DNA from 3 places in the Sutcliffiella sp. NPDC057660 genome. Region 3 is predicted to be linked to each of the others. Evidence: riboswitches for the same ligand, from Rfam matches in the RefSeq annotation. Region 3 holds a riboswitch; each other region holds the start of a gene.
The links. A riboswitch is a leader RNA that binds a small molecule or an ion and turns the genes downstream of it on or off. The one in region 3 is predicted to bind S-adenosylmethionine.
Positions count from the first base shown of each region.

Region 1: linked by a shared signal. The riboswitch ahead of mtnK (S-methyl-5-thioribose kinase) and the one ahead of ACFVAD_RS14615 (Fur-regulated basic protein FbpA) in region 3 are both predicted to bind S-adenosylmethionine.
Region 2: linked by a shared signal. The riboswitch ahead of ACFVAD_RS16820 (methionine biosynthesis PLP-dependent protein) and the one ahead of ACFVAD_RS14615 (Fur-regulated basic protein FbpA) in region 3 are both predicted to bind S-adenosylmethionine.

Region 1 is NZ_JBHVHV010000003.1:30,991-39,050, forward strand. It holds gene ACFVAD_RS03395 (PAS domain S-box protein) at 8-2,218, shown strand; gene ACFVAD_RS03400 (methylated-DNA--[protein]-cysteine S-methyltransferase) at 2,244-2,729, shown strand; gene ACFVAD_RS03405 (DUF2087 domain-containing protein) at 3,030-3,608, shown strand; gene mtnA (S-methyl-5-thioribose-1-phosphate isomerase) at 3,649-4,695, opposite strand; gene mtnK (S-methyl-5-thioribose kinase) at 4,702-5,892, opposite strand; SAM riboswitch class I at 5,989-6,145, opposite strand; gene cspD (cold-shock protein CspD) at 6,491-6,688, shown strand; gene ACFVAD_RS03425 (carbon-nitrogen family hydrolase) at 7,991-8,060, opposite strand, start outside.
Region 2 is NZ_JBHVHV010000014.1:52,544-60,603, reverse strand. It holds gene metH (methionine synthase) at 1-1,868, opposite strand, end outside; gene ACFVAD_RS16830 (bifunctional homocysteine S-methyltransferase/methylenetetrahydrofolate reductase) at 1,861-3,717, opposite strand; gene metC (cystathionine beta-lyase) at 3,701-4,897, opposite strand; gene ACFVAD_RS16820 (methionine biosynthesis PLP-dependent protein) at 4,894-6,024, opposite strand; SAM riboswitch class I at 6,148-6,271, opposite strand; gene cydD (thiol reductant ABC exporter subunit CydD) at 6,870-8,060, shown strand, end outside.
Region 3 is NZ_JBHVHV010000011.1:184,552-192,611, reverse strand. It holds gene ACFVAD_RS14620 (multicopper oxidase family protein) at 1-1,538, opposite strand, end outside; gene ACFVAD_RS14615 (Fur-regulated basic protein FbpA) at 1,635-1,838, opposite strand; SAM riboswitch class I at 2,083-2,191, opposite strand; gene ACFVAD_RS14610 (DEAD/DEAH box helicase) at 2,279-3,721, opposite strand; gene ACFVAD_RS14605 (metallophosphoesterase) at 3,819-4,973, opposite strand; gene ACFVAD_RS14600 (DUF3817 domain-containing protein) at 5,039-5,338, opposite strand; gene ACFVAD_RS14595 (hypothetical protein) at 5,458-5,667, opposite strand; gene ACFVAD_RS14590 (hypothetical protein) at 5,798-6,211, opposite strand; gene ACFVAD_RS14585 (antibiotic biosynthesis monooxygenase family protein) at 6,208-6,513, opposite strand; gene sda (sporulation histidine kinase inhibitor Sda) at 6,605-6,742, opposite strand; gene ACFVAD_RS14575 (LytR/AlgR family response regulator transcription factor) at 7,123-7,857, opposite strand; gene ACFVAD_RS14570 (GAF domain-containing sensor histidine kinase) at 7,887-8,060, opposite strand, start outside.

The DNA of each region.
Region 1 (8,060 bases), on a different contig from region 3:
AAGAGTGATGATCCAACACATGGTGAAGGAAGAAACCAAAAAGTTGGAAGCAAAAGTAGAAGAGTTGCAGCAAAAACTCCATGCCATGGAGAAGCAGAATATGTTTTTACAGCTTACTTTTGAACACGCCAATGATGCAATCATTTTGTTTAATAGAAACCTTGAATTTTTTCAAGTTAACAATAAAGCCTGTGAGCTGTTTGAGCTTTCCAAAGAACAATTGCTTCAAAGGAATCTCTATGAATTCCTTGATCTGATGTCAAAAGAGGAAGTGAACTACCAGGAAGCCCAATTGGATAAATTGGGGGAAGCCGAAAATGAGCTGATTCTGCGAATGGATGATGGAAAGGTTAAGTTTGTCGAGTATTCGGCAGTGCGAAACCCAGATGAAAGTGGACTGGACATCTGCATCATCCGGGATGTTACCTCCAAAAAGTATCTGGAAAATGAAACGAACAAAAGCAAGCAGATGTATCATGATGTATTCAATAGGGCTGTTGATGGTATTGTCGTTTTTGATAAAGAAGGTTTCTTCATTGATGTAAACCCGGCTTTCTGCTCTAACTTTGCCATGTCAAAACTGGATTTACTACAGTCAAAGCTGGATGATTTTGTAGATAATGATGCGAGATATAAAGTGGAGAAAATCTGGCTCTTACTGGACAAATATGGACGAGTGAGAGGTGAGCTTCCTGTACTGCTACATAATGGGGAAAGGAAGAGATTTGAGGTCACCATCACTGCAAACATCTATGATGACTATTATTTGGCTATTATGCGCGACGTGACCGAAAAGCGAAATATGGAGCTGCAGCTTCAAAAAAGCGAGGAAAGATTCCGGGAAATGTTCCAGCACGCATTGGATGGCATTGTACTGGTGGACAATTTCGGAAATATCATGCGCGCGAACCCTGCTGCCAGCAGAGCCTTCGAACTGCCTTTGGATGAACTGGAGAAATCAAAGCTGCAGCAGTTTGTCCAAAAGGGAACAAGCAAAGTACCTACCATCATCAAAGAGTTCAATAAAAAAGGCGAGATTCGTGAGGAACTTGAGTTCCATATGCCGAATGGGCAAATGAAGCTCTTGGAATTTACAGCTAATAAGGGCATCATTGACGGATATAATATGATCATTTTCAGGAATGTCAGTGAGCGAAGAAAAATGGAAAAGGATCTTCGCGAGAGTGAACAGAAATTCCGCAAGATTTTCAATAACGCGATGGATGGCATTATCCTTTGGGATGATTCCTGCACAATCATTGATGCAAATCCGAATGCCAGCAAGATCTTTGAGCTTTCGCGGGAAGAGTTGATGGCACAATGCCTGAAGCAGTATATTCCGATGGAACAGATAGAAGAAATGAAGCATCTATGGGATCAGTGTGAAGAAAATGAAGAGTTGAGTGGAGAACTGTGCCATGATTATGGTAAAGGTCCGCGTATTTTTGAGTTCTCGGCAAAAAAGAATGTAGTGGAAGGTCTTCATATGACCATTTTCAGGAATATTACTGAGAAACGTGAAATGGAAGACCAACTCCGCAAATCAGATACACTGACTGTGGTGGGCGAGCTTGCGGCTGGCATCGCACATGAAATAAGGAACCCCATGACAGCATTAAAAGGATTTATCCAGCTACTGCAAAATAGTATGGAAGACGGTCAGTATGCCATGTACTTTGATGTCATTACATCAGAACTAAAACGGATCGAGTCGATCATTACGGAATTCCTGGTTCTTGCAAAACCACAAGCCATTTCCTATCAGCAAAAGAGCGTGGTCAAAATTATGCAGGATACCCTGGATCTCTTAAGTGCACAGGCTGCACTTGAAAATGTCCAGTTCGCAAGCTTCAATGAAGAAGAGTTACCGGACGTCTATTGTGAACCAAATCAATTAAAACAGGTTTTTATCAATATTCTTAAAAATGCCATAGAGGTAATGCCAAAGGGTGGGACGGTTACTGTAAACCTTCAGCAATTGGAAAGCAGGCACCTCTTGATCTCCATCAAAGATGAGGGGTTGGGCATTCCAGGAGACAAAATTAAGAAACTTGGGGAACCTTTCTACACGACAAAAGACAGGGGAACAGGCCTGGGTCTTATGGTAAGCTATAAAATTGTGGAAGAGCATAATGGTACAATAGAGGTGGAAAGTGAATTGGGGAAGGGTACAACCTTCCATATCAAGCTGCCAATCACCCAAACCTTGAAAAGTTAAGTAAATTAAGACGAAGGAGATTTTCATGTATACCTATAAAAAGATGAATTCCCCGATTGGCCCATTATTCATTCTTTGTGATAATCAAAGCCTGGTTTCCATTCTGTTTGAAGAGAAGGAGTTAATTGAAAAATATCATTCAGCTAAGATGGATGAAGCTTCAGTACATGCTATGTGCGCATTGGTGGAGGAGCAATTAACCGAGTACTTTAATGGAGAAAGAATGGACTTCAGCATTCCAGTGAACTTGGAAGGCACTCCTTTTCAGATGGAAGTATGGGAAGCTCTAAGCAAAATTCCATATGGAACAGTAAAAAGCTATCAGGAAATTGCAGTGGAAATCAATCGTCCACTTGCTGTAAGGGCAGTCGGACAGGCAAACAGGAGAAATTCCTTGCCAATCATTATTCCATGCCATCGGGTGAACGGGAAGAATCAGGCGCTAGTCGGTTATGCCGGTGATAGGATAGGAATGAAAGAACAGCTATTAAAGTTAGAGGGTGTACGGTAGGGGGAAAGCCCCTATCGTATTTTTTTGTACAATCTTTATATAACCTGTATCAATTTTGTGAAAAACACATATTATTTACTAACACTAAAAAAGTTGCGTCGGTGCAAAAAAAGGGAGTGGAAGAAAGATGGGTAAAACAAATAAAATAGCCTTTTATACAAATGTATTATCTAAACTTCAAATAATCAGTGAACAGGAAAAAGAATTAATACTAAAGAATATGACAAAAAAAGGTTGAAAAACACATCAAATTCGATTATTATCTAATTAGATGGATATCAAATTGAAGAGGGTGTTTCTTTGCAGTTAAATAAGCTGGTCAGTTTTCATAAGGCGTTGGGAGATCAGACAAGGATTAAACTTCTCGTATTGCTTGCAGCCGAGCAGCCTTTAAGCGGACAAGTGCTGGCAGAAAAGTTGGGAGTCAGAGCACCGACCATTTCCCATCATATTGCAAAACTGAAGGAAGTAAGTGCCGTTTATGAACGAAGAGAAAAGAATACCATTTTTTATTTTCTGAATGAAAAATCATTGAAACAGCATTCGGAGGCGCTGTTTCATGTACTGAACAGGGGGAGAAGTGAGGTGGAGAACATGGAGAAGGATAAAGAAAAGACTCAAATACTACAAAATTTCTTATTGCCGAGCGGTTTGCTGAAGACTATTCCGGCACAGAGAAAAAAGAAGCTGATCATTTTTGAATATATCATCAAGGATCTGGAAATAGGAAAAAAATATACGGAAAAAGAGATTAACGAACATATCAGGCAATTCCATGAAGATTACGCAACAATCAGACGAGAATTCATCATCAACCATTATATGTATCGGGAAAATGGAATCTATGAATTGAATCCGAAAGAGATGTGGGCGAAATAAAGGACATGGCACATGAAAAATGTGCCATGTCCTTATTATTTCAGGTGAACAACTCTTTGATCTTCGAGCGATAATCTCCCTTAATGATGCCTTTTTCGGTAATGATGGCGGTAATGTATTCATTAGGTGTGACATCAAATGCGGGGTTGAAGACGGAAATCCCCTGAGGAGCCACCAACTGCCCTCCAATATGAGTCACTTCTTCGGAAGCTCTCTCTTCAATGATGATTTCCCTTCCCGTTTCCTTTGTCAGGTCAAAAGTGGATAGTGGGGCCGCAACATAGAATGGAATGTTAAATGCATTTGCCAAGATAGCAAGTCCGAATGTCCCAATTTTATTGGCGGTATCACCATTTGAAGTAATTCTGTCAGCACCAACAATAATGGCATTGATCCCTTTTGATTGGATGGTATGAGCAGCCATATTATCCGTAATCAGCGTAACATCCACACCAGCCTGCTGAAGCTCCCATGCCGTAAGCCTGGCACCCTGCAGAACCGGTCGTGTTTCGCATGCATAAACACTTAACGGAAAGTTCCTTTCTTTTGCAAGGTAGAAGGGGGAAAGGGCTGTTCCATATCTTGCCGTTGCAATGGATCCAGCGTTACATATCGTCAGCACTTTATCACCTTTATGGAATAGGCTTAGCGCATGCTCTCCGATCTCCCTGCAGGTTGCTTCATCTTCCATCTGGATATTGATAGCTTCGTGAATAAGAATCGTTTTCGCCTCATTCACAGAAGAAGCAGTTGTACAAACGGATAGAAGGCGCTCCAAAGCCCAGAACAGATTGACGGCAGTTGGTCTCGAGCTAGCCAGATAATCACTGTCCTTTTTTAGCCTAACCTGAAAATCAGTGATACTTGAAGAGTTGTAATCTTGAGCGGATAAGGCAAGTCCATAGGCTGCTGCAATGCCAATGGCAGGGGCTCCCCGTACTTTTAATGTCACGATTGCATCAAAAACATCCTGTAGGGTGCGAAGTTCTAGAAAAACGGTTTCCTGCGGCAATTTTTGCTGATCAAGTAATTGGATGTGGGTATCTTTCCATTCTACGGAAAGTGGTATGTTAGTCAGGGTAGTCATGGTGTTTTATTCTCCTCTTTTTGCTTTCTCCAATAAACGCTCCAAATCTTTTGTGCTGATAATGGTTGATTGCTGCAATATAAGTTGGCGCCCGAGTTCGATAGCAATCTTTTTACTAGCCAATCTTCTAGTTGAATCCTCGATACCATCCAGGTCTGCAACATGTGCCAAACCGATAGTGCGACGGATCAGTTCGCATCCGGCAAAGCCTATGGAATCTTTGAAATAATCCCTGAGAACATATTCGAGATACCCATCTGTTCTGGTGAAAGCTTCTACGCTTGAAGTCTGCCAAAGTGTAGTAAAGGTCTTCTCGAAAGTTTCCCAAACCTGATGAAGATGATAATGGATAATTTCATTGTTTTCTGTCCGTGTGATTGCCTGAAACAAAAGGTTGGCAAAAAATTGACCGATATCAAATCCAGCTGGTCCGAAGAAAGCGAACTCGGGATCAATCACTTTGGTGTCTGTTTCATTGGCAAAAATACTGCCTGTATGTAGATCCCCATGAAGCAGGGCTTCTCCATGTGTCAAGAACTTATACTTCAGTTTAGCAACTTCGAGTTTGAGAGAATCATCCTGCCAAAGTCCTTTAACCGTTCCTTTCAGTTCAGGTTCATAATCATTGGTCTCGCTATCATGGAAAGGGTCGGTGAAAACAAGATCTTCAGTAATTTTGCAGAGCTCAGGATTGCTGAAGGCTTGCTGCAATCTTTTTTTCACTTGCTGATTACAGCCGAAATCAGAAGTGAAAAATAAGGTTTTTGCCAAATATTCACCGATATGCTGTGATAATTTCGGGTAAGCTTTCCCTGCAATAAATCCGCTTCTCACAATGTCGAGATGGGAAAGATCCTCCATGATGGTTAACGCTTTGACTTCATCAGTATGGTGAACTTGCGGAACAAGCTCTGGAACTAATGGAATCGCATTTTTAAGATAGTTCCCCTCGATGGTTGCACGATGCAAGGTCAAAGGCCAGCTTTCCCCGACTACCTTGGCATATGGCAGGGCCTGTTTGATGATGAGCGCTTTATCGTTCTCATCCTGTATGTGAAAAACGAGGTTTAGATTTCCGTCTCCGATTTCCTTGCATCGAAGTTGATCGTGTTCCTGGAAGTATCCCAATTCCTTTATTAATTGAATGGCGGTAGTTTCCGTTAATGGCTCATAGCCTTCTTTTAGTGCAATTGTCATGTTTATTCCCCCATATTGTAAATTGTCAAAGGAGGGGCAGTGAAAAATAAAAGCCCCTTTCCATAAGAAAGAGGCTTGAAGATTTGATCTTCTCCCCTCTTATCTGCCAGAAATGATTTCTGCTGGAATTAGCACCGTGCCTTATGGGACTCAAGGTTCCGGCGTTAAAAGTTAACGCCCCGTCTCGCGACAGTATTACAGTCGGTTGCTGGGTTTCATCGGGCCAAATCCCTCCACCTGCTCTTGATAAGAGATCGTGAAAATATATCTCACGAATGTATTGAATTGTTGGAAAATTATCACTTGCTGAAAATAATACCAAGCCAAAAAGAGAATTGTCAACTACTTTTTTGGAGAAAGCTTTTGACTTTTTTTAGTATGGTTCGTAAAAATCGGTCGGGAAAGCTGATGTCTAACAACTAGAATAGTATGAATTCTTTGGATAAAACCTTGAAAAATAAATTGTCACCTGTTATTATTAAACTATTATTTTTGTTCGTCATGATGCAAAGTCAGAAACAAGTTTTCGTCTTGAAGTGGAATGTAGAGCAAGAATAGTAATATTATTTACGTGGGTAAACCACAAGGAGGAACAAACATGTTACAAGGTAAAGTAAAATGGTTCAATGCAGAAAAAGGTTTCGGTTTTATCGAAGTTGAAGGTCAAGATGATGTATTCGTACACTTCTCCGCTATCCAAGGCGAAGGCTTCAAAACTTTAGAAGAAGGTCAAGAAGTTTCTTTCGAAATCGTTGAAGGTGCTCGTGGACCTCAAGCTGCTAACGTTACAAAATAATGCTAGCCAAATAGAAAAGGATCCCAACTTGTTGGGGTCCTTTTTGTTTTGGGTTTTTATGGGTAGAATGTTTTCTAGCATTGAGAGTGTCGGTAGAATTTGGAGGGTATGATCAATTGGCTGATATCTGCCATAAAACAGCCGGTTGAGACCACGATAACGGGAAAATACAAGAATGATGGTCTCAAAAGGGCCGGTTGAGACCACGATAACGGGAAAATACAAGAATGGTGGTCACAAAAGGGCCGGTTGAGACCACGATAACGGAAAAATACAAGAATGGTGGTCTCAAAAGGGCCGGTTGAGACCACGTGAACGAGGAAATACAAGAATGGTGGTCACAAAACGTCCGGTTGAGACCACGATAACGGGGAAATACAAGAATCGTGGTCTCAAAAGGGCCGGTTGAGACCACGATAACGGGAAATACAAGAATGGTGGTCTCAAAACGTCCGGTTGAGACCACGTGAACGAGGAAATACAAGAATGGTGGTCACAAAAGGGCCGGTTGAGACCACGATAACGGGAAAATACAAGAATGATGGTCCCAAAACGTCCGGTTGAGACCACGATAACGGGGAAATACAAGAATGATGGTCTCAAAACGTCCGGTTGAGACCACGATAACGGGAAAATACAAGAATGATGGTCTCAAAAGGGCCGGTTGAGACCACGTAAACGGGGAAATACAAGAATGGTGGTCTCAAAACGTCCGGTTGAGACCGCGATAACGGGAAAATACAAGAATGATGGTCTCAAAACAGCCGGTTGAGACCACGATAACGGGAAATACAAGAATGATGGTCTCAAAACGTCCGGTTGAGACCACGATAACGGGGAAATACAAGAATGGTGGTCTCAAAACGTCCGGTTGAGACCGCGATAACGGGAAAATACAAGAATGGTGGTCTCAAAAGGGCCGGTTGAGACCACGATAACGGGAAAATACAAGAATGATGGTCTCAAAAGGGCCGGTTGAGACCACGATAACGGAAAAATACAAGAATGATGGTCTCAAAAGGGCCGGTTGAGACCACGATAACGGGGAAATACAAGAATGGTGGTCTCAAAAGGGCCGGTTGAGACCACGATAACGGGAAAATACAAGAATGGTGGTCACAAAAGGGCCGGTTGAGACCACGATAACGGGGAAATACAAGAATGGTGGTCTCAAAAGGGCCCTTTTGCTGAGGTCAGTATAAAAAAAGTTGTTAACCCCTTCTCCTTCCAAATCTCCAACTAAAATCTAAAAGCTAAAAAAATCCACCTTCAACAAAAAAGGTGGAGCCAAATAACAATATTTTAATAGTATTGCGGCCTTCTATCCTCAAAGATAGGAATCTGCTTTCTTACCTCATCAACCTTAGCCAGA
Region 2 (8,060 bases), on a different contig from region 3:
AGGGTGGACTTCACTTCCTTCTTTTTGCCTCGGTAGAAGTCCGTGAATTCTGCTAACGCTTCGTCTGTTGTCGCAAAGAGCAATCGTTCTGCCATGGCGACTTCCTCTTTGGGAATGGATGCAAAACGCTCGAGCTTTTCCGTATTAACCAGCGCATAGTCCAGTCCTGCCTGTGTACAGTGGTAGAGATACACGGCATTTAGCACCTCGCGTCCGACAGGCGGAAGTCCGAACGACACATTGCTGATGCCAAGGACGGTCAAGCATTGCGGAAAATGTTCCTTGATGAGGCGAATGCCTTCGACTGTTGCATTGGCAGAGCCGATATACTGCTCATCTCCTGTCCCGACAGGAAATACGAGCGGGTCGAATATCAGGTCTGTCGGGGAGACCTTGTACTTGTTGACCAAAAGGTCGTAGGAGCGCTTGGCAATTTCGAGCTTGCGCGCAGCCGTCACTCCCATGCCCACTTCATCGATCGTTCCGACCACAAGCGCTGCGCCATATTTATGGACAAGCGGGATCACCGCTTCAAAGCGTTCTTCGCCGTCTTCAAGATTGATAGAGTTGATGATGGCTTTCCCCTGTGAGTATTTCAACGCTGCTTCAATGACTGCCTCGTCGGTGGAGTCGATGACAAGCGGCGCTTTGACCTTCTTTACAACCTCCTGAACAAAAGCCGTCATATCCTCGAGCTCATCGCGGTCAGGGTCAGCGAGACAGATATCGATGACATGGGCGCCGCCTTTTACCTGAGCCCGTGCAACCTCTGCAGCCTCTTCATATTTCTTTTCTGCAATTAATCTCTTAAACTTGCGGGAGCCGATGACATTCGTTCTTTCCCCGACCATAATCGGTCTGAGGGTCGGGTCGTCATAGATGAAGGATTCAATTCCGGAAACCCGGTGGTTTGATGGAGCTTCCACCTGGCGCGGAGGATAGTCCTTCATTTTTTCAGAAATGGCACGGATATGTTCAGGTGTTGTTCCGCAACAGCCGCCTACGATGTTAAGCCAGCCCTGTTCTGCGAACCCTGCAAGCTTTGCAGCAAGCGATTGCGGCGTTTCATGGTAGTGTCCTTCTTCATCGGGCAGCCCTGCATTCGGATAACAGCTGACCGCGCTTGTTGATAGGCCGGAGAGGGTGCGGATGTGATCCTGCATGAATTCCGGTCCTGTCGCACAGTTTAACCCGACTGCGAGCGGCTTCATATGCTCGACGGAAATGTAAAAGGCATCGATCGCCTGGCCTGCAAGGGTGGTTCCCATCGGTTCGATCGTACCCGATATGATGATGGGGATCTTGCGGCCGGTTGCTTCAAAGGCCTGTTGGATGCCAAGGAACGCACATTTTACATTAAGCAGATCCTGGCTTGTTTCGATTAAAAGACAGTCGGATCCACCGTCAATCAGGCCTCTTGCCTGTTCCGAATAAGCTTTGGTAAGTGCATCAAACGTGGTTCCACCCGTGACACTCAGCGTTTTGGTGGTCGGTCCGATGGAGCCGGCGACAAATCTTGGCCATGCTTCTGTAGAAACCTGGTCTGTAGCTTTCTTGGCAATTTCAGCTCCCAATCTATTAATCTCATAAGCGTGTGCACCGAGGCCATATTCATCGAGAACAAGGTCGGTCCCACCAAACGTATTGGTTTCTATGATATCGGCTCCGGCTTTTAAATATTCGAGATGGATGGTTTCGATGACATCAGGTGCAGTGATATTAAGATACTCATTACAGCCGTCGTATTCCTCGCCGCCGAAATCATCGGCTGTCAGGTTTGCCTGCTGCAGCATCGTTCCCATGGCGCCGTCCATGATGAGGATCTTCTGTTTCATTTGTTGTTCTAATAATGTGAGTGTGTTAGACATTTTGTATCCTCCTTGATGAATGGAACGGTCCATATTTTTTGGCGTAGGTGGCAAGCTCCACCGTCAGCTCGTATCGCATGAATGGAGTGATGAGATAGATGCCGTTGAATAGCTCAAGTGCCGCATCGAGCAGTCCTTTTGCAATGGTCAAACCTTCCAGGCTCGCCTGTTTCGGGTCATCCTTATGCTTGCCCATCGCTTCAAGAATGCCCTTGGTCAGCTTGATGCCGGGAACCTCATGATGAAGGAAATTGGCATTCTGGCTGCTTGTCAGTGGCATGATGCCGATATAGATAGGTGCATCGATATGCCTTGTTGCGTGATAGACCTCCAAAAGCTTCTCTTCGGAAAAGACAGGCTGGCTGATGAAGTAATCCGCGCCGCTCTCGATTTTCTTTTCCAATCGCTCCACCGCTTTATCGATGACCCGGACATTTGGATTGAAGGCTGCCCCGACAGAAAAGCTCGTGCGTTCCCCAAGATCCTTCCCGGAAAGGGATATCCCCTGATTGAACTGTTTGATCATATCGATCAGTCCGAATGACGTCACATCATACACCGAAGATGCACCAGGAAAGTCGCCGACCTTGGTCGGGTCGCCGGTTACAGCAAGTACATCATGGATGCCCAATTGGTGCAATCCCATCAGATGGGATTGAAGGCCGATAAGGTTCCGGTCGCGACAGGTAATGTGAATGAGCGGGCGCAAGCCGATTTCCGACTTCACGATCGATCCAAGCGCCGTGTTGCAGACGCGCGGGGAGGCCAATGAATTATCAGCCAAAGTAATGGCATCGATTCCTGCATCCTTGAGTGCCTGGGCACCCTGCATGAAGCGGTCCGTATTCAGCTTTCTTGGTGGATCGAGCTCCACGATGATCGACTGCTCCTTTTTCGCCTTTTCGAAAAGGGGAGGGGCCGTCTTTTTGGCTGGTGGGGTAATGACAATCTTTCGTTCCCTTGTTTTCACCTGTTTTTCTATTACAGGCGCTGTGTCTTTCAGTGCAGTGGAAAATGCCTCGATATGTGCAGGCGTCGTCCCGCAGCAGCCACCAAGGAGCTGCACCCCCTGATCGCGGAAGGAGAGGGCGGCCTCCGTGAAGTAATCCGCATCACTTTCATAGTGCAGTTTCCCATCCACATAAGAAGGCAAGCTGGCATTCGGATAGGCGGAAAGATAGGCGTGCTTCGGAATCGCGACCTCCTCGAGAGTGGAAAGCATATGATATGGTCCAAGCCGGCAGTTGAGCCCGACGATATCCGCTCCGAGCGTTTCAAGGCGAGTGAGTGCTTCCGAGATGGGCACACGGTTTTGCATGAACCCGACCTCCTGCAAGGAAACCTGGGCGATGATAGGGAGCGTCGTCTCTTTTCTTGCTATAGAAAGGACGGTCTCGAGCTCCTCCAGGTCATAGAAGGTTTCAAGGAGAATGCCATCGACCCCTTCAAGCAGCAGGCAGTAGAGCTGCTCACGGAAGGTGCGCTTGATTTCTTCGATCGGCGTTGCCTGGGGCTTGATGCCTCGGATCCCGCCGATTGTTCCTACCACAAATGCATCGTGCTTGGTGACCGCCTTTCTCGCCAATCGTACAGCTGCGCCATTGATTTCTTTTACCTGATCCTGCAGGCCGTAGCGCTCCAGCTTGTGATAGTTGGCTGCGTACGTATTGGTCTGGATGATATTGGCCCCTGCATTCAGGTAGGCCTGATGGATGTTGTAGATCTGATTGGGCTGGGAGAGGTTCAGTTCCTCAAAACAGCAATCCGAGCCGTAGGAATAGAGGAGGGTTCCCATCGCACCGTCGGCGATCAATATTTTATCCTCTCGTAAGCTATCCAAGATTCCCATGGTATACCCTCCCGTTGACATTTGCTTTTAGAACATTTGTTGCTTGCAATGCTTTTTCAAAATCATGAATCAGGTCCTGCTCATCCTCCAAGCCGACCGATAGACGGAGCAGGGAGTTGGAAATGCCTCGTTTTGCGCGTTCCACTTCCGGCATGGCGGCATGGGACATTTTTGCAGGATAGGAAAGAATCGATTCCACAGCTCCGAGACTTACGGCGAAAACCGGGATTTCCACGTTGGAGACGAAGGTGCGAAGGGCATCTTCATTTTCCAATTCAAAGGAAAGAACGGCGCCTGCGCTTTTGGCTTGCCGGTGCTGCAGCCCGCAGCCTTTATGGGAGACGAGCCCAGGGTAGTAGACCTTTTTTACGAGCGGGTGTTTTTCCAGGTACGCCGCGATTTTGCTTGCCGATTTTACCGATTGTTCCATCCGGACATGCAGGGTTTTCAAGCCCCTGAGGACGAGCCAGGCATCCTGCACACCAAGAATGGCGCCGAATGCATTTTGCAGAAAGCCAAGCTTGTTGGAAAGCTCTTCATCTCGTGCAACCGCAAGCCCAGCCACAACATCGCTATGGCCGGAAAGGAATTTGGTGGCGCTGTGGAGCACAAGGTCTGCGCCAAGCGTGAGTGGCTTCTGAAGCGCCGGTGTCAAAAAGGTATTGTCGACGAAGGTCCATGCACCAATGGATTTTGCGAGCTTTGCAACCGCCTCGATATCCGTCACTTTAAGGAGCGGATTGGATGGGGTCTCGACGTATAGGACCTTTGTATTTGGCAAAATGGCGGCTTCCACTTTTGCTAGATCTGTCATGTCCACGAACGTATATTGAATGCCGTAGCGTGTGAGGACCTCGGAAACCATCCGGTAGGTTCCGCCGTACACATCCTCTGAAATCAGGACATGGTCCCCCTGTGACAGGAGCAGAAAAGCTGTGGAGATGGCTGCCATCCCGGAGGAAAATGCAAATCCCCTCGTTCCTTCTTCAAGGTGGGCAATCGTATCTTCAAGTGCCTCTCGGGTTGGATTCGCCGAGCGTCCGTAATCGTATTTGCCGAATTGGTCGACATCAAACTGATGAAAAGTGGACGCGTGCTGGATAGGTACACTCACCGCGCCAGTCTGCGGATCGACCTTATGCTTGTTGTGTAATAGCTTCGTTTGAAAGGAATGGCTCACGACAGCACCTCCTTTGTGATGGATGCGATCTTGGCAGCTTGCTCGAATGCTCCGTTCAGGTCGTGGATCAGGTCATCACTATCTTCAATCCCGACTGAAAAGCGAAGCAGACGGTTGCATACTCCCGTGCTTAATCGGATTTCCTCCGGGATATCGGCATGCGTCTGTGTGGCAGGGTAGGTGATGAAGCTTTCCACACCGCCCAAGCTTTCAGCGAAGGTAATGAGATTGAGATTCTGAAGAAATGGGTTTACCCACGATTCTTCTTTGATGCGGAATGAAAGCATCCCTCCTTTTCCTGGATATAGCACATCGGTAACCGCTCCGTGCTGTTTCAGGAAGTCCGCTATTTTGGCTGCGTTCTGTTGATGCCGTTCCATCCGGAGGGCGAGCGTCTTCATGCCGCGGATGAGCAGCCAGGAATCGAACGGACTGAGCACAGCGCCTGCCGCATTGTGATAGAGAGCAAGTGAGTCACACAGCTCACGTCCTTTTGCCACAATCAGTCCTGCAAGCACATCGTTATGTCCACCAAGATACTTGGTTGCACTATGCACCACAATATCTGCGCCAAGCTCGATCGGCTTTAAGAGAATGGGAGTATAAAACGTATTGTCACAGATCAATAGCAGCCCATGCGCTTTCGATATGCGTGCCACTGCCTCTATATCCGTTTCCACCATCAGGGGATTGGTAGGGGATTCTATAAAAATGGCTTTTGTTTGCGGGGTGATGGCCTCTTCAATGCAAGATAGATCACTAGTATCCACATACTTGCAACACAGCCCCCATTTTTTATAGCCCTCTTCAAACAAACGATATGTCCCACCGTATAGGTCCTTGCAGACAATCAGCTCATCGCCGGATTGGAAAAGGGAAAGTACGGTCAGGATTGCTGCCATACCGGAACTGCACGCATAGCCTTGATCGCCATGCTCAAGGTCCGCGATTGCCTGCTCGAGCAATTGGCGGGTCGGGTTTCCGGTACGTACATAATCGTAGCCTGATGACTGGCCGATCCCTTCATGACGGTAAGCGGTCGAGAAATAGACCGGGGGATTCACGGTGCCTGTGGCCGTTTCACTGCGATTGCCAATTTGCGCTAGCTTCGTTTCTGTTTTATACATAAAAATATCCTCCTCTATGGTAAGTGGACAACGTTCATCACCAGAGAGGAGGACAGGGACTTTTTTTGGGGGAATATAAAAAAGCCTTCTGTAAGAAGAAGACTTTTGCAAAAAAGTTCATTCTTCTCATCTGTACAGGTTTTAAATGAAAACCTGCTGGAATTAGCACCTTTTCAGTCGTCTGTGGAGACGCTGCTGGTTGCTGAGGTGTCTACGGGCCATTTCCCTCGACCTCTCTGGATAAGAAAGTTCACTATGAAATTTACGAATCATTTTGATTATTTAACTAATTTACAACAGGTGAGAGTGGAATGCAATGTTTTTTTCTCGATTAAATTATTTTTATGCTGGGGGTGGGGGGAATAGACATGAATTGTTGGGTGATGGTATCATTTTTGATTAACCGATGCCGATTCTTCTTTTAAATAGATCACAAAAGGTAGAAAAGCATGCTGTGAGGGAGATTTTCTTGTGATGGGTAGTGAATAGAGCTGGTTTAAGGCCCTGTTTTCTGCTGATTCTAACAAATTGTTCTCTCATTCTAACAAAACTAGAGAACGTTCTAACAAAATTAGATAACATTCTTACAAATTGGTCCGTCATTCTAACAAATCACCACATCATTCTAACAAATCTATTTTCTGCCCAACTTTGTATGCCTGGAAAAGATTTATTCCTCTCCTTTTCGGGAACAGACAAATTGTCATAAAAAGGTCAATCTCCAGACGGGCATACTGAATCAGGATGCATTATAATAAACATAGTATGTGAAATGTTTCACGAACTTAATTTTAAACTAACTAACCTTAACATATACGCCAATCTAAAAGGAGAAGTGGCAAACGATGAATGATCTGAAAACGATAGCAAAGGCACAACGGAATACTAGAGCGGTGCTGATTTTTCTGGCTGTTCTGTCGGGGTTCACTGTCATTGGGCAGGCTTACTTTTTCGTGACGATAGTAGATCGCATCTTCCTGAAAGGCCATACTTTCCAGGAGATCATCCCATTCCTCGGTGGACTTTTGGCTGTCATGGCGGCAAGAGCCTTGCTCACCTATCTGAACGGGGTGGCTGGTGTGAAGATGGCATCAAAGGTAAAACGGGATTTCCGGCATGCACTTTTAAATAAATTTTCTAAAAGCCCGATTTCTGCTTCCTTGAAGGGTCAGTCGGGGCAGAAGGTAAGCGTGATGATGGATGCGGTGGATGAGATAGATCCCTATTTCAGCCGCTATATTCCGCAAATGATCCAGTCATCTGTAGTGCCGATCATGATTCTGATTGCGATTTTCACGCAGCATATGAATTCGGGATGGATCATTATTGTCACAGCACCATTCATCCCCATATTTATGATTGTAGTGGGGCTTAAAACGAAGAAGAAATCCGAAGAACAGATGGATAAGCTTGCTGCGTTCTCCGGAAGGTTTCTTGATACGCTGCAAGGCTTGACCACTTTGAAGCTGTTCGGCAGGTCACAAAGGCAAAAGGAAACCATCCGTGACAGCAGCCTTTCTTTCCGTGAAGCGACAATGGAAGTGCTGAAGATTGCGTTTCTTTCTTCACTTATGCTAGAGCTGATTTCGATGCTTGCAATTGGACTTATCGCATTGGAAATTGGTCTGCAAATGGTCGTTTTTAAAAATATGACATTCTTTCCGGCGTTCTTCGTTCTGGTGCTGGCACCTGAATTCTACTTGTACCTGAAGGATCTAGGGAGTGCGTTCCATACAGGGCGTGGCAGCATGGGAGCAGCGAAAAAGGTGACAGACGAGCTGGCGGTGGAGGAAGAGCCGATCGAATGGGGCAGCGGAGAGCTGGCCAACCCGGAATTGCCTCCAGTCATCGAACTGAAAAACATCGGTTTCAGTTATGCGCCAACCGGCTTCACCCTGAAAAACATACAAACTCAAATCCCTGCTTATGGACAAATCGCCATTGTCGGGAGAAGCGGGGCTGGGAAATCCACGCTGCTTAATCTGATGGCTGGACTGATCCCCCCGACTATAGGGGAAGTGCGGGTAGACGGTCAA
Region 3 (8,060 bases):
ATATAAGGTCTCATCATTTCATAATCCTCGTGTTCTAGCATATGGCAATGCCATACATATAGTCCTGTAAAAGGGCCAAATTTCATGATGATTTTGGTAACTTCCCCCGGATTAGCCCTGACTGTATCTTTCCTGCCGCATTCCTGCGGTTCTGGCGGAAAGGGGTCTCCCCTATACTCAATCACCCGCTCCCGATTAAACCGCTCCACATCATATTCCCTGCGGCCCAGGATTTGAAAGTCCACCAGATGGATATGAATGGGATGGGTATCCTCGGTGGTATTGACCAAATACCAGATTTCTGTGCTCCCTAGAACTGGTTTTTCAGATATGGGGGCATCCCAGTCCTTGTTGTCCAAAAGCATCATTTCACGACCAAATCGGTCCATGGTATGATCCAATGTCAAAAAACGTTTTTTTGTCGCATCATGTGTCCGTAGTCTTGAGAGGTTTTCCATGTAAGCTGGAATGACGGAGGTGTCTATATGTCGAAGTGGCAGTTCTACGAAGAATTTCATTACTTCTACAATTTCATTTCCCTTGTCCCCCTTAGGGAATGGAGCAGGTGCATCATTGGTCATGATGATACTTTCTCCTTCGAGATTAGTAAAATCAATGATTAAATCTGCTCTTTCTGCTGGTGCAAGTGTGATGGATCTGATGCCTATCGGTCGATCCATCAGACCTCTATCCGTTCCGATCTGATACATGAGCTGTCCTGAGTCCAGTTTTATTCGATAAAAGCGGCTGTTGGAAGCATTGACTACTCGGAAACGATATTTGCGAGGTTCTACTACCAAGTAAGGCCATACTTTCCCATTGACCAGAATCGTATTGCCAAAAAACTCCGGTACTACAGATGTTTTCAATCCTGATACCGGTTCATCCGGTTGTGTCGGATAGTAGAGAGAACCATCCGGTCGAAAGGATCTATCCTGGATGATAAGAGGGAAATCATAGGCGGATGAGGGAAGTTTCAGGGAACGCTCGAAATCACTTCGTACTATATACATCCCAGCGAGTCCTGCATATATATTGAGGCGGGTAATACCAAGTGCGTGATCATGGTACCAGAGCGTACAGGAATTCATGTAATTATCGTACCGGTAGATTTTTTGTGTAAATGTGGGGCCAACCTGTTCAAAATTTGCACTGAACCATGAGTCGGGGTACCCGTCACTATCAGGTTCCACAACTGCACCATGTACATGAACGACTGTTCGGACTTCCGGAACATCTTTATGGGCACCATGAACCGTAAAGTCCACTGGCAGCAAATGCCTTTTTGGCAGAGCATTCATCCATTTGATGAATACCTTCTCCCCACAGTCGACTTCTATGGTCGGTCCAGGGAATATTCCTTCATATCCCCACACCGTTGTCGAGGGGAGATCGCGGTGAAGGGATTGCTTTGTTTCCTTCATTGTTACCTCGTAATAGGTGTAAGTGTTGTCTTTTTTTACTGGTTCTAATTTTGGAGGAATAGGGAGTGCATCTACAAATTTTGTAAGTGAGGATACAATTGTGGTTTCAGACATTTTTGATTCCCCCTTATATAGGCTCTCCCCAAAGAATATTCGGCTGTCTTGCATATTAACCCTATTTTTACAGTTCCCGTCTCCTCATTAATCCTCCTACTTGCTTTTAACCCACTGGATCGATCCCATGTCATCATGGGGATGCATGTAATGGTCGTATTTTTTATATTCCTGCTCCAAGTCTGATAAGGACAGTTCATACAGGTGCTGATCCTCCTTTTTGAATACACGGAAATAGAGGAGCTTACTGATTAATTCCGACCGCCGATTTTCAACCGCATTTTTCAAAATTTCTCCCATTTTCATCACTCCTTAAAATTTTGGTTACGTTTAGCACCGCTGTTGATTTCCGCACTAGGCTGCGCTTTCCGCGGGGCTTGCGAGAGCCTCCTCGGCTTCGCCTGTGGGGTCTCCCCTAAACGCTACCTCCCGCAGGAGTCTTCGCCTATTGCTCCAATCAACAGCTAGTCAACTATAGAAAATACAAAAAACCTCTTCCAGTCTGAGACAAGAAGAGGTTGGTTTTTTTAAGAAATAAGACCTCAACTTATCTGCCAAGCATCACTGCTTGCTGGAATTAGCACAGTATTCTTTTTATAGAATCTGTTGCTGAAGCTTCATAGGGCCATTCCCTCCACTTCTCTGGATAAGTTACGCTATTAAGTTATGACTGGAAAGAGTAATTTGTTATGATAATCATAAACCCGACGATTCCGATTTGTCAACTGTGGATTGAAGAGTTATTGTCGTGCCTCATGGACCTTCAGCATTTTTCCTTTTATCGTGGTGTGCTTCATCGCTTTCAGTACAATCGGACCCTTTCCATTCAAAATATCAACATAGGAGACATTTTCCTGAATGGTGATGATGCCTATATCCCCTGCAGCCACTCCTGGTATTTTGGATAGGGTGCCGACGAAGTCGACCGCTCTTATTTTCTTTTTCTTTCCACCATTGAAATAGAGCTTCATAATATCCTTGTTCAATTTCGCACTCTTTGCTTCTTTAATAGTTGGACGTGTATTTATTTTTATTTCAAATTCAGATGTTGCCCGAAAAACCATTTCTTTAGTTGGAGCTTCTCTTTTCGCTATCTTAAATCCAATATACGATTCGATTTCTGCGAGGAATTTTTCTTCATATGGAGTAACGAATGTAATGGCTTTTCCCGAATTTCCTGCACGAGCCGTCCTGCCTGTTCGATGGACATAGCTCTCTTTCTCCATCGGCAGGTCGTAATTGATCACAAGAGAAACATTTGCGATATCAATCCCTCTTGCCGCAACGTCCGTCGCCACCAGATAGCGGAATTTTCCTAGTTTGAACTCATTCATAACAGCGAAACGATCCTCTTGCACCAGACCGCCATGCAGCTTGTCGCAAGGATAGCCCGCGCGTTCTAGTTGACGATATACATCATCCACCTGGATCTGAGTTCTACAAAAAACGATACAGCTATCCGGGTTCTCCAGTGTTGTAACAGCCTTCAACAGTGAAAACTTTTCATTCTCTTGAACTTCAATAACTGCATGCTCAATTTTATCTGTTGTGATTCCTGTACCTTTTATTTCAATATGAGTTGGCGTTTTCATATATTTATGAGAAAGCTGCTCGACATCCTCTGGTAATGTCGCGGAGAATAGCATCGTCACCCTATCGATGGGCAACTTTTGGATAATGGCTTCCACCTGATCAATAAAACCCATATTTAACATTTCATCTGCTTCATCTATAACAAGATACTTTAAACGCTCCACGTCAAACGTCCCTTTTTCCATATGATCGAGCACCCTGCCAGGTGTCCCCACGACCACATGAGACTTTTGCTTCAACTCCAGCTTCTGCCTATCAAATGGCTGCTTGCCATAGATCGCGGTGGCTTTAACCCGCTTGAACCTACCGATATTCGTTATATCCTCTTTGACCTGGGCCGCAAGCTCGCGGGTTGGAGTCAGAACGAGTGCCTGGGGTTTATTCTCCTCCCACTCTACTAGTTCACAAAGCGGTATGCCAAATGCTGCTGTTTTGCCGCTGCCTGTCTGTGATTTCACGACGAGATCCTTCTTTTCCATTGCATTCGGAAGAACTTTTGCTTGGACTTCCGTAGGAACTGTATATTTTAATTTTTCAAGAGCGCTAACTATCTCTTCACTTAATTGGAAGTCTCTAAAACTATTTTTCATGCTGTACCCTCATTTTTTCTTCTATTTACACCTGATTCATTATACTTCATTATCGTTTGTAAAAAAAATAGACCCATTTGAGTCTATTCACTTCAGGTTAATCTTCCTGTAAGAAGGAGACCTTTAATTCAACTACCTCGGATCTGCTGCCAATTCGTATCGGCGGTCCCCAAAAACCGAACCCCGAGGAAACGATAGCATGTAAGCTGTTTTTCTTCAGGTAGCCCCAATCCAGTTCGAACATCCTTTTGGTAATGAGGTGATTGGGCATCATTTGCCCTCTGTGGGTATGACCAGATAAAATTATATCAATACCACTTTCTTCTGCTTCCTTTAGCTGGGTCGGCTGATGATCCATGGCGATGATGGGAAGATTATGGTCCAGGTTCTCTACCAATTCCTTGATAGACCGTCTTCTTGAATCCGTCTTATCTTTCCTGCCCACTAAATAAAAGCTGTCCTCGACTTTAATTACTTCATCCATGAGAATGCGGATATCAAGCTTATTCATTTCCTCTAAAAAAGCCGGAATCTCTCTTCCGTAATACTCGTGGTTGCCCAGTACACCGTACATCCCCATTGGAGCATGCATGTTCTTCAGGATTTCCCCCATTTGCTTCCGTACAAATTGCTTTGGATCGTCATCGATTATATCCCCAGGAAGCAGGATTAAATCCGGATTCATACTTTTCACGATTTTTACAAGACGACTCACATGAGCCCTTCCGGATAGCTTTCCGAAATGCATATCAGATGCTACAGCGATTTTCAGTTCTTTATGGTTTATCACATTTTTGGGTATGGAGATCTCGTAGCTTCGAATTACCGGACTGTATGCGTTGAACGTCCCTAGTGCCATGAGCAGCATAAAGATGATCAAAGTAACATTTCCGGTCCAGATGATTGCAGCTTCTTCTGATAATGGACTCCACTTCAGCAGAAATACAGTTAAATTGGCTACAGGGAACAGAAGTAGACCGTATTGCACCACCGCAAACCAATAGGAGCCGAGGATGGAGAGGAAACTAAGGACCTTCATCAGCCTTCCGAGTATATAGGAATACGCGACTATTGCTACAATGAGGCTATATAGGATGGGGTGTTCCCAATTCAAGGCGGTGCTTGCCCAGATCCACACATTCCAGCCAAGATAGTAAACGAATATATTGTACAACGAAAAAAATGCAAGAATTGATAGAACAGGACGAAGCTTCAACACGACAACCCCTTTGATGATTATATCTGCATTCATTATAAGACATTGCAACGGAAACTTATAACAAACAGCATCAAAAAACTGACCCCTGAGATAAGGGGTCAGTTTACTAGAGTGGATTTTTTCAGATAAGAGTCCAAAATTATATTTCCAAACGGGATAAATGCTGCAATTACTGCACCCGCTATCCATTTAAAGGACCATCTGACTTTATACGTTACATAGGCAATGACGAAAAGATAGGTGATGAAAAGGAAACCATGGATTGCCCCGACTACACTTACCACCTCCGGAATATCCAGGCCATATTTTATTGGCATGGCAATAAACATCAGGAGTAGAAGCGAGCCCCCTTCAATAAATCCCATTACTCGAAATCGATCAATTGGCGTCTTTTTCATAGAATATAAACCACCTTAATATTTGCTAGTTGTTTTCTGTATTATAATGGATTTCCGGGCCGCATAGCGGATAGAAAGTTGACAATCCTGTGAAGTGGAAATCTGTGAAAGAGCACCTTTTATCTACTTTTCGATTTCCTGCAATAGATCAGGTAGCCCAACTGGATCAATAGTGTCAGAACAAGTGCAGATGGAAAGATGACAATGAAGGATGCTACTGCAGCCAGATCTCCCCAGGTCGGGTCTGATAGGTGGATATAAATAGAATAGAGAACAGACAGAAAGAAACTGATGAGTACGCCATAAAACATGATTTTATACTTTTTCATGCTAGCTCCCCCTTGTGCACCAAATATTTCAATGCTCAAAACACCACTTTTGGTAAGTACATTATTTAGTTAGGCTAAATAACCCTAAAGCAAAAAAACAGTGCCATTTTTAACACCGCACTGTTTCTTACTATTCTTTATTCGCAACTTCCTTTAGTGTCTGTATACCTGCTTCCAAATAGTCCATGAATTTCTTTTCCACCTCTGACTCCAATATTCCGGGCATGCATTCCTGGATTTTCTTGAAGTTATAGATGATCAATTCCGTCTTTAACCCTCTGCTGACCAAAACACTGTTCAGCCATGTAGCGTATTCAGTAAAGGTGTTGGTATCATTCAGTTTATAAGCGGTATTCAAATATAGGAAATGATAGAAGTTGTCTTCAATTGTTCTTTCTTTCCCCTTTTCACCAAACTTTTCTTTCAGAGAGGGGAAGTCCTTGTACATCGTTGCGACTACTTTCTCAACTATGGGCGTTACATCTATCTCTCCAATATCGGCTTTTATTTTTTGTACGGTAGGAGATAATATCAGTTTGGTCATGTTGCCACAACCTTATATCTGGTGATAGTCGGTATAATTGCTGCCAACTCCTGGTCCGGATACTTCTTTTCCAACTCATGAATACGTTTATAATCCTCGCCCTGCACCCAAGTAAGAAACGCTTCTTTGGAATCCCATTCCATAAATACCGTCAATTCTCCGGTTTTCTTTTCATTTTGCAACAAAAGAAAACGGTGGAATCCTTCCGCTTTCTCCACCAGTCCTGACCGGTTATGGTAAATGGCAATCACTTCATCTGCTTTTTCTGGTGGTACTTTAAATGTCGAGTGAACGATATACATGAAAATCCTCCTTCTTGATGATTGAATCATTAAAAATGAAAATAAATTTGGGTATGAAAAAATGATGCTTCTATTTCATGTATAACGGTTTTTATGTATAGGTTATAGGTAGTTCAATATTTCTTCTCTTTATTTCTTCTATAATCAACTTTAAGAAATCTTCATTAAGATTGTTTGTTTTTGCTGCTTCATATACTTCCATCAGTGATTCATTACTTAGTAAATCCATTAGATTCCCTCCCAAGCGTTAGGATTTTCTAAATAGCTGATCTAAGGTATCTTATTATGTTATATAGAGACTGCCAACCATTCGATAGATAGTAGTTTATAGTAACCGAATATTTTAAATAAGATAGCTTTTCATCTTTTTAAAAATCCTAATAATGCGGAATGGAATTAATTGGAAAATAGATTCATCCTTATCCACCTAACTTCTATACGTAAATCTTATCGGAAACGTTTCGCATTTGTCCAATAAATTACCAGCTTTTGAGTGTAAAAACTTAGCCTTTCAGCCCTGTTCCTAAGCATTTCAACCCTTTTGGACCTACATTATAGGTACAAGTCCCGGGTTTACCGCAAGAAAGCTCAGATTACGAGATATTCAACTTAATTGTTCGTAATCTGAGCCAGCATTTCCTGAACTTCACTGATTTTGAGCTTAGAAATATGTGCATATTTTTCATGGTTGATAAAATATGCAAAATAGGTTTCGTTTTTAGGTGTAATATGTGATAGCATACGCAAATTCACGATATATGAGCGATGGGTTCGGTAGAAATTACTGTCTAGCTGCTTATAGATATCGCTGATATTTTCATAGGTTTCGACTGTTTGATTGACGGTATAGATAATGCACTTTTTCCCTGATTTTTCAATAAAAATAATATCATTGAACGCAATATAATAAAAAGAACTATTTGAACGTACCGCAAGTCTTTTGTTACCCGGAGGATCCGCAGCTTCCCGATCGTTCAAAATGATTGCTTTTGCTCTCTCCAAAGCTTTGTACACTCTGGTTTTTTCTACCGGTTTTACGATATAATCCACTGCTGAGATTGCAAAAGCTTCGACAGCAAATTCGTTGTATCCTGTAGCAAATATGAACTTTAGATCTGGCGCAAATTCAAGGCATTCCTTTATTGCTTCTAGCCCATTTTTATTTGGCATGTTAATATCCGCAATAACTAGCTCCGGATTGTTTTTCATAACACTATCGATCAGTTGTTCTCCATTTTTACAAATATCGATTATTTTAAAGTCCTTTAACTGACTAATAAAATATTTAAGTATTTCAAGAGAATCCTGATTGTCATCAACAATAATGAGATTTATTGGCTTCAATCGAAGAAAACCCCTTTCTTTCCGTAAAATTAAATAGGGATCTTCACCCAAAATGTACTTCCTTCATGTTCTCTGCTGCAAACCCCAACTGTACCTTTCATCTCCAATACATTCTGTTTCACCAGGGTCAAACCGATACCAGTTCCCTCAATATTAAAGTCTGCATGGAATATCCGGTAAAAAGGTTCAAAAATCTTTTCTTG